Regions from separate parts of the Amycolatopsis samaneae genome, predicted to be linked through region 2. Evidence: riboswitches for the same ligand, from Rfam matches in the RefSeq annotation. Region 2 holds a riboswitch; the other holds the start of a gene.
What was found. Region 2 has a riboswitch for cobalamin ahead of ABD987_RS20555 (hypothetical protein). Riboswitches for the same ligand answer to the same signal wherever they lie in the genome.
Positions count from the first base shown of each region.

Region 1: another riboswitch for cobalamin. It lies ahead of metE (5-methyltetrahydropteroyltriglutamate--homocysteine S-methyltransferase); the one in region 2 lies ahead of ABD987_RS20555 (hypothetical protein).

Region 1 covers NZ_BAABHG010000001.1:791,768-799,674, forward strand. The annotation lists gene ABD987_RS03390 (acetoacetate decarboxylase family protein) at 1-11, shown strand, start outside; gene ABD987_RS03395 (ribonucleoside-diphosphate reductase subunit alpha) at 280-3,258, shown strand; gene ABD987_RS03400 (ribonucleotide-diphosphate reductase subunit beta) at 3,352-4,425, shown strand; cobalamin riboswitch at 4,549-4,776, shown strand; gene metE (5-methyltetrahydropteroyltriglutamate--homocysteine S-methyltransferase) at 4,875-7,175, shown strand; gene ABD987_RS03410 (cytochrome P450) at 7,385-7,907, shown strand, end outside.
Region 2 covers NZ_BAABHG010000007.1:317,387-325,293, forward strand. The annotation lists gene ABD987_RS20540 (GNAT family N-acetyltransferase) at 1-663, opposite strand, end outside; gene ABD987_RS20545 (VanZ family protein) at 843-1,535, opposite strand; gene ABD987_RS20550 (Gfo/Idh/MocA family protein) at 1,836-2,741, opposite strand; cobalamin riboswitch at 2,775-2,913, shown strand; gene ABD987_RS20555 (hypothetical protein) at 3,001-3,663, shown strand; gene ABD987_RS20560 (CbiQ family ECF transporter T component) at 3,650-4,750, shown strand; gene ABD987_RS20565 (ABC transporter ATP-binding protein) at 4,747-6,378, shown strand; gene ABD987_RS20570 (ECF transporter S component) at 6,393-7,247, shown strand; gene ABD987_RS20575 (alpha/beta fold hydrolase) at 7,207-7,907, opposite strand, start outside.

The sequences.
Region 1 (7,907 bases), on a different contig from region 2:
TCGGCGGCTGACGACCTCCGCCGAGTGTCCCGCAGACCGGTGATCAGGGCGCTCTGCGTGATCACCTAACCCGCCAGGGTGAGTGCGCGACACGCCACCCATTGGGGCACGTGCGGCCCCCAACCCCTACATGTAGTCTCTGGGAGCCGGTGACGCCCAGCAGCGCTCTCCCTGGAGAGTTCGCACCAGGAGCATTGCCGGACAACGCTTTGCCCGACCAGCAGCGCTTCGTCCGGGGGACGATGCGCCGATCCGACGCGCCCTTGGGGAGTCACGCATATGTCAGTGGACACCAGCCATCGCCCGCCCGCTTCTCCGGACAACAAGCCCGCCGGAGTCCGGGTGATCCGGCGCGACGGCAGTGTGTCGCCGTTCGACGCCAACAAGATCTCGGTGGCGCTCACCAAGGCCTTCCTCGCGGTGGAGGGGGACGACGCCGCCGCGTCCTCGCGCGTCCACCACGTGGTCGCCGAGCTGACCGCGCAGGTCGAGACCTCGCTGCTGCGCCACGCCGGCACCGAGGCCGCCCTGCACATCGAGCAGATCCAGGACCTTGTCGAGCTCGCGCTCATGCGCGGCGAGCACCACAAGGTCGCCCGCGCGTACGTGCTCTACCGCGACGAGCGCGCCAAGGCCCGTCAAGCGAGCACCCCGGCCCCGGCCGAGGCCGCGCTCAACGTCAAGGGCGTCGACGGTTCGCTGCGCCCGCTCGACTGGGCCCGCGTGTCCCACGTGGTGGGAGAAGCCGTCGCCGGGCTGGACGACGTCTCCGCGGAGCCGGTGCTCGCCGAGGCCAAGCGCAACCTCTACGACGGCATCAGCGCCGACGAACTCGCGCTCGCGCAGATCATGGCCGCCCGTGTGCTCGTCGAGCAGGAGCCGAACTACTCCTTCGTCTCCGCCCGGCTGCTGCTGGACAAGCTGCGCGGCGAGGCGCTGAGCTACCTCGCCGGCGCGCCGCGCCAGGCCAGCCAGGACGAGATGGTCCAGGAGTACGCCCCGTACTTCCGCGCCTACCTGCGCCGCGCCATCGAGCTGGAGCTGGTCGACGCCGAGCTGACCTCCTTCGACCTGGACAAGATCACCGCGGCGATCCGGCCCGAGCGTGACCTCGACTTCGGGTTCCTCGGCCTGCAGACGCTGTACGACCGGTACTTCCAGCACCACGACGGCGTCCGTTTCGAGCTGCCGCAGGCGTTCTTCATGCGCGTCGCGATGGGACTGGCGATCCGCGAGGACAACAGGGAATCTCGTGCCATTGAGTTTTATGAGCTGCTGTCGAGCTTCCACTTCATGGCGTCCACCCCGACGCTGTTCAACTCGGGCACCACGCGCCCGCAGCTGTCGTCCTGCTTCCTGACCACTGTGGACGACGACCTCGACTCGATCTTCCAGGCGTACAAGAACAACGCGCTGCTGGCGAAGTACTCGGGCGGTCTCGGCAACGACTGGACCCCGGTCCGCGGCCTCGGCGCGCACATCAAGGGCACCAACGGCCAGTCCCAGGGCGTCGTGCCGTTCCTCAAGATCGCCAACGACACCGCGGTCGCGGTGAACCAGGGCGGCAAGCGCAAGGGCGCGGCCTGCGCCTACCTCGAGACCTGGCACGTGGACATCGAGGAGTTCCTCGACCTGCGCAAGAACACCGGTGACGACCGGCGGCGCACGCACGACATGAACACCGCGAACTGGGTGCCGGACGAGTTCCTGCGCCGCGTCGAGGCCGACGGGCAGTGGACCCTGTTCTCCCCCAACGAGACGCCGGACCTGCACGACCTCTACGGCAACGCGTTCGCACAGCGCTACCGCGAGTACGAGGCCGCCGCCGACCGCGGCGAGATCAAGGTGTTCCGCAAGGTCCGCGCGGTCGACCTGTGGCGGCGCATGCTGACCATGCTGTTCGAGACCGGGCACCCGTGGATCACCTTCAAGGACCCGTGCAACCTGCGCTCGCCGCAGCAGCACATCGGCGTCGTGCACTCGTCCAACCTGTGCACCGAGATCACGCTGAACACCAGCAGCGACGAGGTCGCGGTCTGCAACCTGGGCTCGGTCAACCTGCTCAAGCACGTGACCCCGACCGGCCTGGACACCGAGCGGCTCGAGAAGACCGTGCGCACCGCGGTGCGGATGCTCGACAACGTGATCGACATCAACTTCTACACGATACCGGAGGCACGCCGCTCGAACCTGCGTCACCGCCCGGTCGGCCTCGGCCTGATGGGCTTCCAGGACGCGCTGTTCGAGCTGGGCGTTCCGCTGTCCTCCGAGGCCGCCGTGCGGTTCGCCGACGAGAGCATGGAGCACATCTCCTACTACGCGATCTCGGCCTCGACCGACCTCGCCGAGGAGCGCGGGCAGTACCAGAGCTTCGAGGGTTCCCTGTGGAGCAAGGGAATCCTGCCGATCGACTCGATGCGGCTGCTCATCGACGCGCGCCGCGGTGACGCGCTCGACGTCGACCTTTCGTCCACTATGGACTGGGGGACGCTGCGCGAGCGGGTCAAGACCGTCGGCATGCGCAACTCCAACGTGATGGCGATCGCGCCGACCGCGACGATCTCCAACATCTGCGGTGTCGGGCAGTCCATCGAGCCGCTGTTCCAGAACCTGTACGTCAAGTCGAACATGTCCGGCGACTTCACCGTGGTGAACCCGCACCTGGTCCGTTCCCTCAAGGAGCGCGGGCTGTGGGACGAGGTCATGGTGAGCGACCTGAAGTACTTCGACGGCAGCCTCGGCCGGATCGACCGCGTTCCGGACGACCTGAAGGCGTTGTACGCCACCGCGTTCGAGATCGAGTCGAAGTGGCTGGTGGACGCCGCGTCCCGGCGGCAGAAGTGGATCGACCAGGCGCAGTCGCTGAACCTGTACATCGCGGCGCCGAGCGGCCGCAAGCTCGACGAGCTGTACCGGTACGCGTGGCACAAGGGCCTCAAGACCACGTACTACCTGCGGGCGCAGTCCGCGACGCACGTGGAGAAGAGCACCCTGCGCGGCACGGACGGCAAGCTGAACGCCGTCTCGGCCACCCCGGCCCCCGCCGCTCCCGCGGCGTCGCCCTCGGCCGCGGTTCCGGCGGCTTCCCCGGCGGCCTCGCCCGCGCCGTCGCCGTCGCCCTCGCCGGAGGCGGCCGTGCCGGTGACGCCGCCCGCGGCCGAGCCGAAGGAGATGCCCAAGGTGGAAGACGTCGACTTCGCCGCCGTCGAAGGCGCCGCCTGCCGCATCGACGACCCCGACTGCGAAGCCTGCCAGTAGTCCCCCGTGATCCGTGGGGGCCTCCTTGAGGGACCTGGAGTCCCTCAAGGAGGCCCCCACGGACCTGCCCCGAACCTCCCTGGAGCCCCTGAGATGACCAACCTGGAAACCACGGACGCGACCGGTCTCGGCGAGATCGAGGTCGGCGCCGCCCGCATCAACGTCGACGACAAGCGGATGATCAACGCCCGCGCCGACGTCAACCAGCTGCTGCCGATGAAGTACCGCTGGGCGTGGGAGAAGTACCTCGCCGGCTGCAACAACCACTGGATGCCGACCGAGGTCGCCATGCAGGCCGACATCGCGCTGTGGAAGTCGGCCGACGGGCTGACCGAGGACGAGCGCACCATGCTCAAGCGCAACCTCGGCTTCTTCGCGACGGCGGAGTCGTTGGTGGCCAACAACATCGTGCTCGCCGTGTACCGCCAGATCACCAACCCCGAATGCCGCCAGTACCTGTTGCGCCAGGCGTTCGAGGAGGCCGTGCACACGCACACCTTCCAGTACATCTGCGAAAGCCTCGGCCTGGTCGAGGGCGAGCTGTTCAACATGTACCGCGAGGTCCCGTCCATTTCGGACAAGGACGCGTGGGCGCTGAAGTACACGCAGAACCTGGAGAACCCGGACTTCGAGACCGGCACCCCGGAGGCAGACCAGGCGTTCCTGCGTGACCTCGTCGCGTTCTACGTGATCTTCGAGGGCATGTGGTTCTACACCGGCTTCGCGCAGATCCTCTCGCTGGGCCGCCGGAACAAGATGGTCGGGATCGCCGAGCAGTACCAGTACATCCTGCGCGACGAGTCGATCCACCTGAACTTCGGGATCGACTGCATCAACCAGATCAAGATCGAGAACCCGCACCTGTGGACCGAGGAGTTCCAGGCCGAGGTGCGCGGGATGCTGACCGAGGCGTGCGCGCTGGAGGTCGCCTACGCCCGCGACACCATGCCGCGCGGCATGCTGGGCCTCTCGCACGAGCTGTGCGAGCAGTACATGCACTTCATCACCGACCGCCGCGCCCAGCAGATCGGCCTCGCCCCGATCTTCGGCGAGACCGAGAACCCGTTCCCGTGGATGTCGGAGGCGATGGACCTCAAGAAGGAGAAGAACTTCTTCGAGACCCGCGTCATCGAGTACCAGTCCGGCGGCGCCCTCGACTGGGACTGAGCACGTAACTCGCGTGATCGAGCACGTAACTCGCGTGATGGGAGGCGGTCCGTCTCCCATCACGCGAGTTACGTCTCCAGTCACGCGAGTCTCGTCTCTGGTCACGCGTGGTACGGGTTCTGTAGGCTCGTCGGTGCCATGGGTTCTCCCGGGGGCGGCGCGCCGTGTCCGGGAGAGGCAAGAGGGAACCCGGTGGGAATCCGGGACTGCCCCGCAGCGGTATGTGGGAACGAAAGCCGTCACCGTGCGAGACACGGTAAAGCACTGGACGCGGTGTCCGGGAAGCGACGGCCGGTAGGCGCGAGCACGACGCCCACGAGTCCGAAGACCTGCCCGTGGTACGTGCGCCGAGGGCGTGCGTGAGTCCGGGCCTCGCGGGATGGGCACGACCGAAGGGCGGTCACTCCCGCGCGCACGGGCTCCTTCGACGAGCTCGCGAGGAGAGAGCTGTGCCTGACCACCGCGTCACCGAAAATCCCGTCGGCAGCACCGTGCTGGGTTACCCACGTATCGGCCCGGACCGGGAACTCAAACGCGCTGTGGAGCGCTACTGGTCCGGGAAGATCGACGAAGCCGCGCTCGCCGAAACCGGCCGGGCCCTGCGGGCCGCCACCTGGCGGGAACTGGCCGCCGCCGGGCTGGACTCGATCCCGTCGAACACGTTCTCCCACTACGACCAGGTGCTCGACACCGCCGAACTGTTCGGCGCGCTGCCCGCCCGGTTCACCGGACTGGGCCTTTCCCCGCTCGACACCTACTTCGCCGCCGCCCGCGGCGTCCAGGACGCGCCCGCGCTCGAGATGACCAAGTGGTTCGACACCAACTACCACTATCTCGTCCCGGAACTGGGCCCGGACACGACGTTCACCCTCACCGGCACGAAGCCGCTCGACGAATACCGCGAGGCGAAGGCCGCCGGGTACGAGACCCGGCCGGTGCTCGTCGGCCCGGTGACCTTCCTGCTGCTGTCGAAGGCCGCCGGCGACGCGCCCGAGGGCTTCCGGCCGCTGGAACTGCTCGACCGGCTGCTGCTGCGCTACGCCGAGCTGCTGGAACAACTGCACGACGCCGGGGCGGAGTGGGTCCAGCTGGACGAGCCCGCGTTCGCGGCGGACCGCGGCGAGAAGGAGCTGAACGCCCTCACCCGCGCCTACCACGTCCTGGCGAAGGCGACCGCCCGGCCGAAGCTGCTGGTCGCCGGGTACTTCGGCGGTCTCGGCCGCGGTCTGGGCGTGCTGGCCCGCTCCCCCATCGACGCGCTCGCCGTCGACCTGGTCACCGATCCGTCCACTGTGGACGCCGTGGCCGCGGAGGGGGCGTTGCGGGACAAGGAGGTCCTGGCCGGCGTGGTCGACGGCCGCAACGTGTGGCGCACCGACCCCGAGCAGGCGCTCGCCCGCGCGGCGACGCTGCTGGGCACCGCGGCGCGGGTGAGCGTCTCGACGTCGTGCTCGCTGCTGCACGTGCCCTACGACGTCGAGCGGGAAACCGCCCTCGACGCCCGACTCAAGAGCTGGCTGGCGTTCGCGCGGCAGAAGGTCGACGAGGTCGTCCTGCTGGGCAAGGCTTTGCGTCAAGGTCCCGGGAACGTCGACCTCACGGCCGCGCGCGCCGCGGTGCGGGATCGTGCCACGGCGGCCGAACTGCTCGACGTCCGCGTCCGGTCGCGGCTGGCCTCGCTGCGTCCCGAACACGCGCTCCGCTCGCCCTTCGCGCGGCGCGCGGCGGCACAGCAGGCCGCGCTGGGCCTGCCCGCGCTGCCGAGCACCACGATCGGCTCGTTTCCGCAGACCACCGAGCTGCGCAAGGCCCGCGCGGCGCACCGGGCGGGCACGCTCGACGACGCGGGCTACACCGCGGCGATGCGCGAGGAGATCGAACGCGTCATACGGCTGCAGGAGGACCTCGGCCTCGACGTCCTCGTGCACGGCGAGCCCGAACGCAACGACATGGTGCAGTACTTCGCCGAGCAGCTGGCCGGGTTCGCCGCCACCGAGCACGGCTGGGTCCAGTCCTACGGCTCCCGCTGCGTCCGGCCGCCGATCCTGTACGGCGACGTGTCGCGGCCCGAGCCGATGACGGTCCGGTGGGCCACCTACGCGCAGCGGCTCACCGACCGTCCGGTCAAGGGCATGCTCACCGGGCCGGTGACGATCCTGGCCTGGTCGTTCGTCCGCGACGACCAGCCCCTGTCCGAAACCGCGGCGCAGGTGGCGCTGGCGATCCGCGACGAGGTCCACGATCTCGAAGCCGCAGGGATCCGGGTCGTCCAGGTCGACGAGCCCGCGCTGCGGGAGCTGCTGCCGCTGCGCGCGGCCGGGCACGAGGCGTACTTCGCTTGGGCGGTAAGGGCTTTCCGGCTCGCGACCTCCGGGATCGCCGACGCCACCCAGATCCACACGCACATGTGCTACTCGGAGTTCGGCGAGGTGCTGCCCGCGATCGACGCGCTCGACGCCGACGTGACCAGCATCGAGGCGGCGCGGTCGAAGATGGAGGTGCTGACCGATCTCGGCGAAGCCGGGTTCGGCCGGGGTGTCGGACCGGGTGTCTACGACATCCACTCGCCGCGCGTTCCCGACGTCGACGAGGTCGGCGGGCTGCTGCGGACCGCCGTGGGCGCGGTGGCGCCCGACCGCGTCTGGGTCAACCCCGACTGCGGCCTGAAGACCCGGGGATACGCCGAGGTCGAGCCCGCGCTGCGGAACCTCGTCGCGGCGGCCCGGCAGGTCCGCGCCGAACTGGGCTGACACCGGGGCCAAAGCGCCCCAATGTGGCATTGGGTGCGTCCAACGCAGCGAATGTGGCATTGGGTGCGTCCAACGCAGCGAATGTGGCGTTCGGTGCGTCCAACGCACCGAACGCCACATTGGGGCGCACTTTCCGGCGAAACTGACCGCAGGTGTTGTCAACTCGTCAACAAGGGAGGACGGTAGGGCTACCCGGTCTCGGCGAGGAGATGGTGACGATGGTGAACACGGTCGGAAAAGTCACCGAGGCGCTGCGCGAGCGCGTACCACCGCTGACCTCGATTCCCTTGCCCCGCACCGTGGACGAGCGCTGGCTCGGCGCGCGCTGGCCGGTGCGCGAGCTGGCGACTCCGCCCGCGGGCAGCGGCCTGAAGCCGGTGCTCGGCGACGACGGCCCGCCGCTGGTCGGGCACGTCCCGGAGATGATGCGCTTCGGTGTCGAGTTCGGCCTGCGCCGCCACGAGCAGTACGGGCCGGTGTCGTTCATGGGCGGCTTCGGCCGCCGCATCGTCGCGTTGTCGGGGCCGGAGGCCACCCAGATCGCCCTGGTGAACAAGGACAAGGCGTTCTCGCAGGAGGGCTGGCGGTTCTTCATCGAGCACTTCTTCGAACGCGGGCTGATGCTGCTGGACTTCGGCGAGCACCACCTGCACCGCCGGATCATGCAGCAGGCCTTCACCCGGCCCCGGCTGAGCGGCTACGTCGACCAGATGGGGCCGGCACTGCGCGCGG
Region 2 (7,907 bases):
CTTCCCGCCCCGCTGGTGAGCCTCGGCGGTGAGCCACGAGGTGATCGCCGCGGCCACCCCGCGCCGCCGGTACCGTTCGCGCACGCCGATCCCGGCGATCTCGGTGGTCGCGTCGAGCAGTTCGGTGCCGACGCCGCCGCCCACCGGGTCGCCGGTGGCGGTGTGCACGGCGAGCACCGCGAGGCCGCCGCGACCGACGAGGTCCCGCAGCGACGCGATGTCTTCGTCGCCCGCGGGGTCGTGCTGGTCGTACGCCTCGCGCTGGGCGTTGATCATCGCGAGGAACTCGACGTCGGACCCGGGGGCGAGCAGCGTGAGGTCCTCGGGACACGGCCACGCGACGGCGTCCTCCGGCGCGCAGGTCATCAGCGGGATCCGGCGTTCGAGGGCATAGCCGCGTTCGCGCAGCACCACCTCGGTGGCCGGGACGACCTCGGTCAGGAACTCCAGCCGGGGTGTCAGCTCGCGACGGCGGTACGCCGCGGTCAGCGCGTCGACCTCGGCCGTGGTCGGCACCGCGCCGTCGTCCGGCACGGCGTAGTTGAGCATCGGGTGGCCGGTGTGCGTGCTGTAGGTGGCCAGGAACGGTCCGATCCGCTCGGTTTCCCGGCCGCGTGCGGCCATGGTGCGGATGTAGGACTGGACAAAACTGAGAAAAGACACTTCGGAAAGACCTTTCGAGCAGGACGAAGAGGCGCCATGAAGGCGCGAAGGACGCTGGGGTGAGGCGTCGGGCCTAGCTGCGACCGACGCCGACGGCGGCGGTAGGCATTGGCTGTCCTCATGCTCGAAGTGAAGCTGACGGGAGAAGTCTCCCACGCGACGCAAACGATTAACCCTGCTCAGCCCGGACGTCTGGCGGTGTTCTCCTCGGCCGTTCTCGCCTCGTTCGGGCAGGCCGGATAGCGCCGGTCCCACACCGAGCGGGGCACGCGCAGCGTGCGGGGCGGTGCCGGGCAGATCGTCCGGCGGCGCTGGACCGGGATCCGGACGGGTTCCGGCGCGCCGAGCCGGTCGAGCACGCGCCAGGCCCGCCGGGTCAGCGCCGCGCCCAGTGTCGCGCCGACGGTGTTGAGGATGACGTCGTCGGTCGAGGTCACCCGGCCGACCTGGATCAGGTACTGGGCGCCCTCGATCGCCGTCGAGGTGGCCATGGCCGCGCACAGCACCCGCAGGAGCGAGCGCAGCGCCGGGACCCGCAGCGGGAGCAGGGCGCCGAGCGGGCCGAGCAGCAGCAGGTTGCCGGTGGTCTGCCAGAACGCGCTGCCGCTGGTGAAGGTGCCGGCGAGGTCGGCGCCGGGCACCAGGTCGAGGATGCTTTCGTGCGAGTCGCCGACCTGCATCGTGGCCAGGCGCAGCACCAGCACGCCGAGTACGCAGAGGGTGACGTCCAGCGCGGCGGTGGCGCTGGCGTGGCGGTGCGGGGCGGTGCGCTGCCGGTGCGAAGCGAGCATCGGCCAGGCGAAGAACGCGTAGCAGAGAGCCAGGATCGACACCGGGATCATGTCCCCGAAGACGTGCAGCAACTCGGCCATCCGTCCCCTTTCCGGGCTTCAAGATCGGCTCGCCGCAAGATCACTCTCGCATCGCAAGATCCGCTTGGCATGTCCAAGGGCGCGCACTATTCGGTGATCTTCGGCTGGCGGGCCGCAGGCAACCGTGCTTGGGTCGGAGCGGGAACCGTCCACAGTGGATGCTGTGGACAACCCTGTGGATGAATTTTGGGCAGGCGCGGAAAAGCTTTACGTCACAACGAAAATCCACGTCGTCCGGCTGTGTACTACTTCGGCTTTCCCATGGGGTGGAACGCCGCGCCCGGCGGCTGGAACGCGCGGTTACCGGTGGTGACCGTCGGCGGCGAGTTCCCGCGCGCGTTCGATGACGGTCTGCAGGTGCAGGCCGCGCCGTGCGTCGCAGGGATGCGCGGTGGTGCCACTGGCGATCATCGCGGCGAAGTCGTCCAGCAACGCGGTGTAGGACTCGCGCGCCGCGCCCGCCTTCCGGCCCAGCGTGCGGTAGCCGTGCTCGCCGTAGATCGCGACCTCGACCACGGTCGGCTGAATCGGCAGCCGCAGGGACAACGTCGCCGTGCTGGTCGCGCCGCCTTCGTGCGCGAAGAGCAGCTGCCAGAGGTCGTCCGGGCCACGGTGCGCGGCCAGCACCTCGGTGATCGGGCCGAGCGCGGCGTCGAGCAGGTCGAACGCGTGCGGGCCGACGTCGTAGAGCGCGCCCGAATCCGTCCGCCAGCTCGAACCCGCGTACTGGCCGCCCAGCAGCGCGCCGGAGAGCCAGCGGGCCCCGCCGCCGCGCCAGCCACCCGCCTCGGCGATCCCGGCCAGCCAGTCCCTGGTCTGCTCCGCGTACCGCAGGATCAGCACCATGAGGGCGGCGACCCCGGCCGCGTCGACGGCGTCCGCGAGGCGCCGGGCCCCGGCGAGATCGCCGGCCAGCGGCTTCTCCAGGATCAGGTGCTTGCCCGCTTCGGCCGCGCGGACGCCCAGCTCGGCCTGCACGGCGGGCGGCACCGCGAACGCGACGGCGTCGACCTGGGCGAACAGCTCCTCGACGCTGCCCGCGGCGGTGGCGCAGTGTGTCTCGGCGAGTTCGCGGGCGGCCTCGGGGCGGCGGGACCAGACCGCGCTCAGCGTCGTCCCCGGATGATCGGCGAGGCTCGGCGCGTGCACCGTCCGTGCCCACGGACCGGTACCGACGAGGCCGACGCGAAGCTGTCCCTGTCCCACGATCGGTGAGTGTAGGTGTGGCTCGCGTCGCTTCCGGAGTCCGCCTCCCGTGGGTTAACGTCAGCGGGTTAGACCACCTCGCCCGGGAGAAGCCGGTGAAAGTCCGGCGCTGACCCGCAGCCGTGAGCGGCCCGTGACCGTGAGCCGGATCGCCCGTGCCTGGTGCTCCCGAAGTTGTCGAGGTCCATCCGGGAGTCCTGGGGCTGACGCCGTCGTGCGCTGGTCGGGGGCGCCTGCGACGGACCGGGAAAGGTGCCCGATGTCCCGCACACGTCAGTCCGCCGCGGTCCTGGCGAGGCTGCTCGCCGTCGTCGCGCTCGTGCTGCTCGGCGGAGCCGGTGCGAGCACGCCCGCGACCGCCGAGCAGGGCAAGGGCGTCCCGGGCTACTGCCAAGACGGTGCCGGGGTGACGGTGATCGTGGACTTCGGGGACCTCGGTGGGGACCCGGTCGTCCGGTGCGCGCCCGGCGAGCAGGCCACCGGCATGACCGCGCTGCAGAACGCGGGCTTCGCCGTGACCGGCTCGCAGCGTTACGGGCTCGCGGTGGCCTGCCGGATCGACGGCAAACCGGGCCCGGACGCCGAATCCTGCGCCGCGATGCCCTCGGCCACGGACTTCTGGGGCTACTGGAACGGCGCGAACGGGGCCTGGGTGTCGAGCCAGGAGGGCGCGACCACCCACAAGCCGGCGCCGGGCGGCTTCGAGGGATGGGCGTTCTCGCACGGGAAGTCCTTCGGTGCCAACCCGCCGCCGCGGGTCGCGCCGGTGCGCGCCGCGCAGCCGCCCGCGACGTCGCAGGCCACCGGTGCGTCGGCGGACGCGGGCTTCCCGTGGGGCGTCGTGCTCGGCGTGGCCGCGCTCGTGGTGGTCGGTGGCGCCGCCGTGTTCGTGGCCCGGCGGCGCCGGCGTGGCGTTCAGTAACCTCGGCCGCGCGCCGCGGACGCTGCATCCCGGCGCGTGGTGGGTGTGGGCGTTGTCGCTGGCCGTCGCGGCGAGCCACACGACCAACCCGCTGCTGCTCGGGCTGATCATCGCGGTGGCGGGACTCGTGGTCGCGAACCGGCGCAGCGACGCGCCGTGGGCCGTGGCCTTCCGGCTCTACGCCTACGTCGGTGCCCTGGTCCTAGCCTCGCGGATCTTCTTCCGGATCCTGATCGGCGGCGAGGACGGCGGGCACGTCCTGTTCACCCTGCCGAGCATCCCGCTGCCCTCGATCGCGGCCGGGATCACGCTGCTCGGGCCGACGTCGGCGGAGGAGCTGCTCGGTGGGTTCTACGACGGGCTCCGGCTGGCGACCATGATCATCTGTATTGGCGCGGCGAACGCGCTGGCGAACCCCAAACGCATGCTCAAGGCGGTCCCCGGGGCGTTGTACGAGGTCGGCACGGCGGTCACGGTCGCACTGTCGGTCGCGCCGCAGCTCGTCGAGAGCGTCCAGCGTGTCCGGCGGGCGCGACGGCTCCGTGCCGGGCGGCAGCGCGGGATGAAGGCGTTGAAGGGCGTCGTGATCCCCGTGCTGGAGGACGCGATGAACCGATCGCTGCGGCTCGCCGCCGCGATGGACTCCCGTGGCTACGGGCGGCGCGGCTACCTGAGCCCGCGAGTGCGGACGTTGATCGGCGTCTGTGTGCTGGGCGGACTGGTGGGCGTGTGTGTCGGCGTCTACGGCGTGCTCGACGGGACGTCGACGTGGCTGGGGCTGCCGATGCTGGTGGCCGGGCTCGTCGCCGCCGCCGTCGGATTCGTCCTCGGCGGCCGCCGGGTGCGGCGGACGCGGTACCGGCCGGATCGGTGGCGGCTGGAGGAGACGCTGGTCGCGCTGTCCGGGGTGGGCGCGTGCGCGTTGCTGTTCCTGACCGGGCACGTCGACGCCACGGATCTCTATCCGTCGCTGAATCCCTTGCGCTGGCCCGAACTTTCGCCATGGCACGCGCTTTCGCTGCTGGTCGGCGTGGTCCCCGCGTGGCTGGCGCCGCGTCCGGTCCCGGTCATGGAGGTGTCGCGGTGATCGAGTTCTCGCAGGTGAGTGTCACCTATCCGGACGCGACGAGGCCGACACTGTCCACTGTGGACCTTTTGGTCGAGGAGGGCGAGCTGTGCCTCGTCGCCGGGCGCACCGGCGCGGGGAAGTCGACGTTCCTCGGGGCGATCAACGGGCTCGTCCCGCACTTCACCGGCGGGCTGCTCTCCGGACGCGTGCGCGTCGCGGGCAAGGACACGGCGAAGCATCCGCCGCGCGAATTCGCCGACGTCGTCGGCGTGGTCGGTCAGGACCCACTGGCGGGATTCGTCACCGACACCGTCGAGGAGGAGCTGGCGTACGGCATGGAGCAGCTGGCCGTCCCGCCGGAGGTCATGCGCAAGCGCGTCGAGGAGACCCTGGACCTGCTGGGCATCGCCGAGCTGCGTAACCGTCCACTTCGGACACTGTCGGGCGGGCAGCAGCAGCGGGTCGCGATCGGCGCGGTGCTGACCGCGCACCCGAAGGTGCTCGTGCTCGACGAGCCGACGTCCGCGCTCGACCCGACCGCCGCCGAGGACGTGCTGGCCGCGATCACCCGGCTCGTGCACGACCTCGGAACCACGGTCGTCGTCGCCGAGCACCGGCTCGAACGCGTCGCGCAGTACGCCGACCGCCTGCTCCACCTGCCCGGCGACGGTTCGGTGCGGTCCGGGACGCCCGCGGAGATCCTGGCGACGGCCGACGTCGCGCCGCCGATCGTCGAACTGGGCAGGCTCGCGGGCTGGTCGCCGCTGCCGCTGTCGGTCCGCGACGCCCGCCGTCGCGCCGGACCGTTGCGCGACCGGCTTTCCGAGGTGGTGATGCGCCCCAATGTGGCGTTCGGTGCGTTGGACGCACCCAATGCCACATTGGGGCGCTCGGGCCCCGCGCTCGAGGCGAGCTCCGTCCAGGTCCGGTACGGGGACGTGGCGGCGGTGCGCGGGGTCGACCTGCGGCTCGCGCAGGGAGAAATCCTCGCGTTGATGGGGCGCAACGGCTCGGGTAAGTCGTCGCTGCTGTGGGCGGTGCAGGGCAGCGGTCCGCGGTCGGGCGGCAGGGTCGACGTCGGCGGCGCGGACCCGCACGCACTCAAACCACGCCAGGCGCGGGCACTGGTCGGGCTCGTCCCGCAGACCCCCGGCGACCTGTTGTACCTCGATTCGGTCGACGCCGAATGCGCGCAGGCCGACCACGAGTCCGGCGCGGCACCCGGCACCGCGCGCGGCCTGCTCGACCGGCTCACGCCCGGTATCGACGGTGCCCTGCACCCCGGTGACCTGTCCGAAGGGCAGCGGCTTTCGCTCGTGCTCGCCGTCCAGCTCACCGCGACGCCGCCGGTGCTGCTGCTCGACGAGCCGACCAGGGGCCTCGACTACCAGGCGAAACGGCAGTTCGCCGCGGTGCTCGCCGAGCTGGCCGCGCGGGGCAGGGCGATCGTGGTGGCCACGCACGACGTCGAGTTCGTGGCCACGGTCGCGCACCGCGTGATCGTCATGGCCGAGGGCGAGATCGTCGCGGACGGGCCCACGAAGGACGTCGTCGTCGCCTCTCCCGCGTTCGCCCCGCAGGTCGCGAAGGTCCTCGCGCCGCAGGCGTGGCTCACCGTCGCCGAGGTCGCGAAGGCACTGCGTTGACGAAGGACGGGACGGTGGCGGACTTCCTCGCGCAGAGCAGGGCGGTGCGGATCAGTCCGCGCACCGCGCTCGTGCTCGCGGTGGCGGCGGTGCTCGGGCTGGCGATGTTCGGCTGGCCGTTGTTCGCCCAGCCGCAGCCGGGGGCGCAGGCACACGGGCTGGACGCGCCGTTCGTCTTCATGGCCACCCTGCCGGTGCTGATCCTGGTCGTGCTGGCCGAACTGTCCAGCGGCGGCATCGACGCGAAGGCGCTCGCGATGCTCGGGGTGCTGTCCGCGATCAACGCCGGACTGCGCCCGCTCAGCGCGGGTACCGGCGGTATCGAGCTGGTGTTCTTCCTGCTCGTGCTCGCCGGGCGGGTGTTCGGGCCGGGTTTCGGGTTCGTGCTGGGCTCGACGTCGCTGTTCACCTCGGCGCTGCTCACCGCCGGGGTCGGGCCGTGGTTGCCGTTCCAGATGCTGTCCTCTTCGCTGATCGGTCTCGGCGCCGGACTGCTGCCGAAACGGCCGCGAGGCCGGACCGAGATCGCGATGCTCGGTGTGTACGGCGTGTTCGCGGCCTACTTCTTCGGCTTCCTGATGAACCTGTGGCACTGGCCGTTCCTGCTCGGGTCCAACCTGACCGGGGCCACCGCGGGCCTGGAGTTCGTGCCGGGCGCGCCGGTGCTGGAGAACCTGCACCGGTTCGCCGTGTACACGGTGCTGTCCTCGACGCTGGGCTGGGACACCGGCCGCGCGGTGACGAACCTGGCCGCGATCATCCTGGTCGGGCCCGCGGTACTGACCGTGCTGCGCCGGGCCGCCCGGCGCGCCGCCTTCGACGCACCGGTCAGTTTCGCACCGGCACGCAGCGGTCCAGCAGGCCGATGAGTTCGGCCATCTTCGCCGCGTTCGGCACGTGCCCGGCGTCGAGGTCGAACACGGTGAAGCGGTTGTCCGGGGTCGCGGCGTCGGCCTCGCGGATCATCCGGTCCTGCAGCGCGAGCGGGATGATGTTGTCGCGCAGGTGCCGCACATAGACCCGGGGGATCCGGCCCCAGGTCGCGAGGTCGCCCCGCGAGTCCGTCGTGCTCTTGGCGAGCAGCTCGTCGGGTGCCATCGCGTTGAGGAAGCCGAAGAGTTCCGCGTCGGTCCCGTCGGTGAGGAACGCCGTCTTGGCCGCTTCGAGCAGCTCGGGCCTGTTGGTCCGCCAGTTGAACCGGAGCGCGCCGGTCACCGCCGGGTCCGCCGCGATGAAGCCGAGCAGCGTTTCGGTGTGGCTGGTGGCGGCCTCGGGAGTCGCCATGCAGTCGTTCGGCGTCGCCAGGTCCACGCAGCAGAGCGCGGTGTCGTAGACGAGCAGATCGATCAGTTCGGGCACCCGGTTGGCGACGAGGCTGATCGCGGCGCCGCCGATGCTCGCGCCGACCAGCACGACCGGACCGTGCGCGGCCGCGCGGCGCACGACCTCGACGGTGGCCTCGATCTGTTCGGCGACCGTGACCCCGGCCAGCGGTGACCGTTCGGTCGCGAACGCGGCGAGGTCCTGCG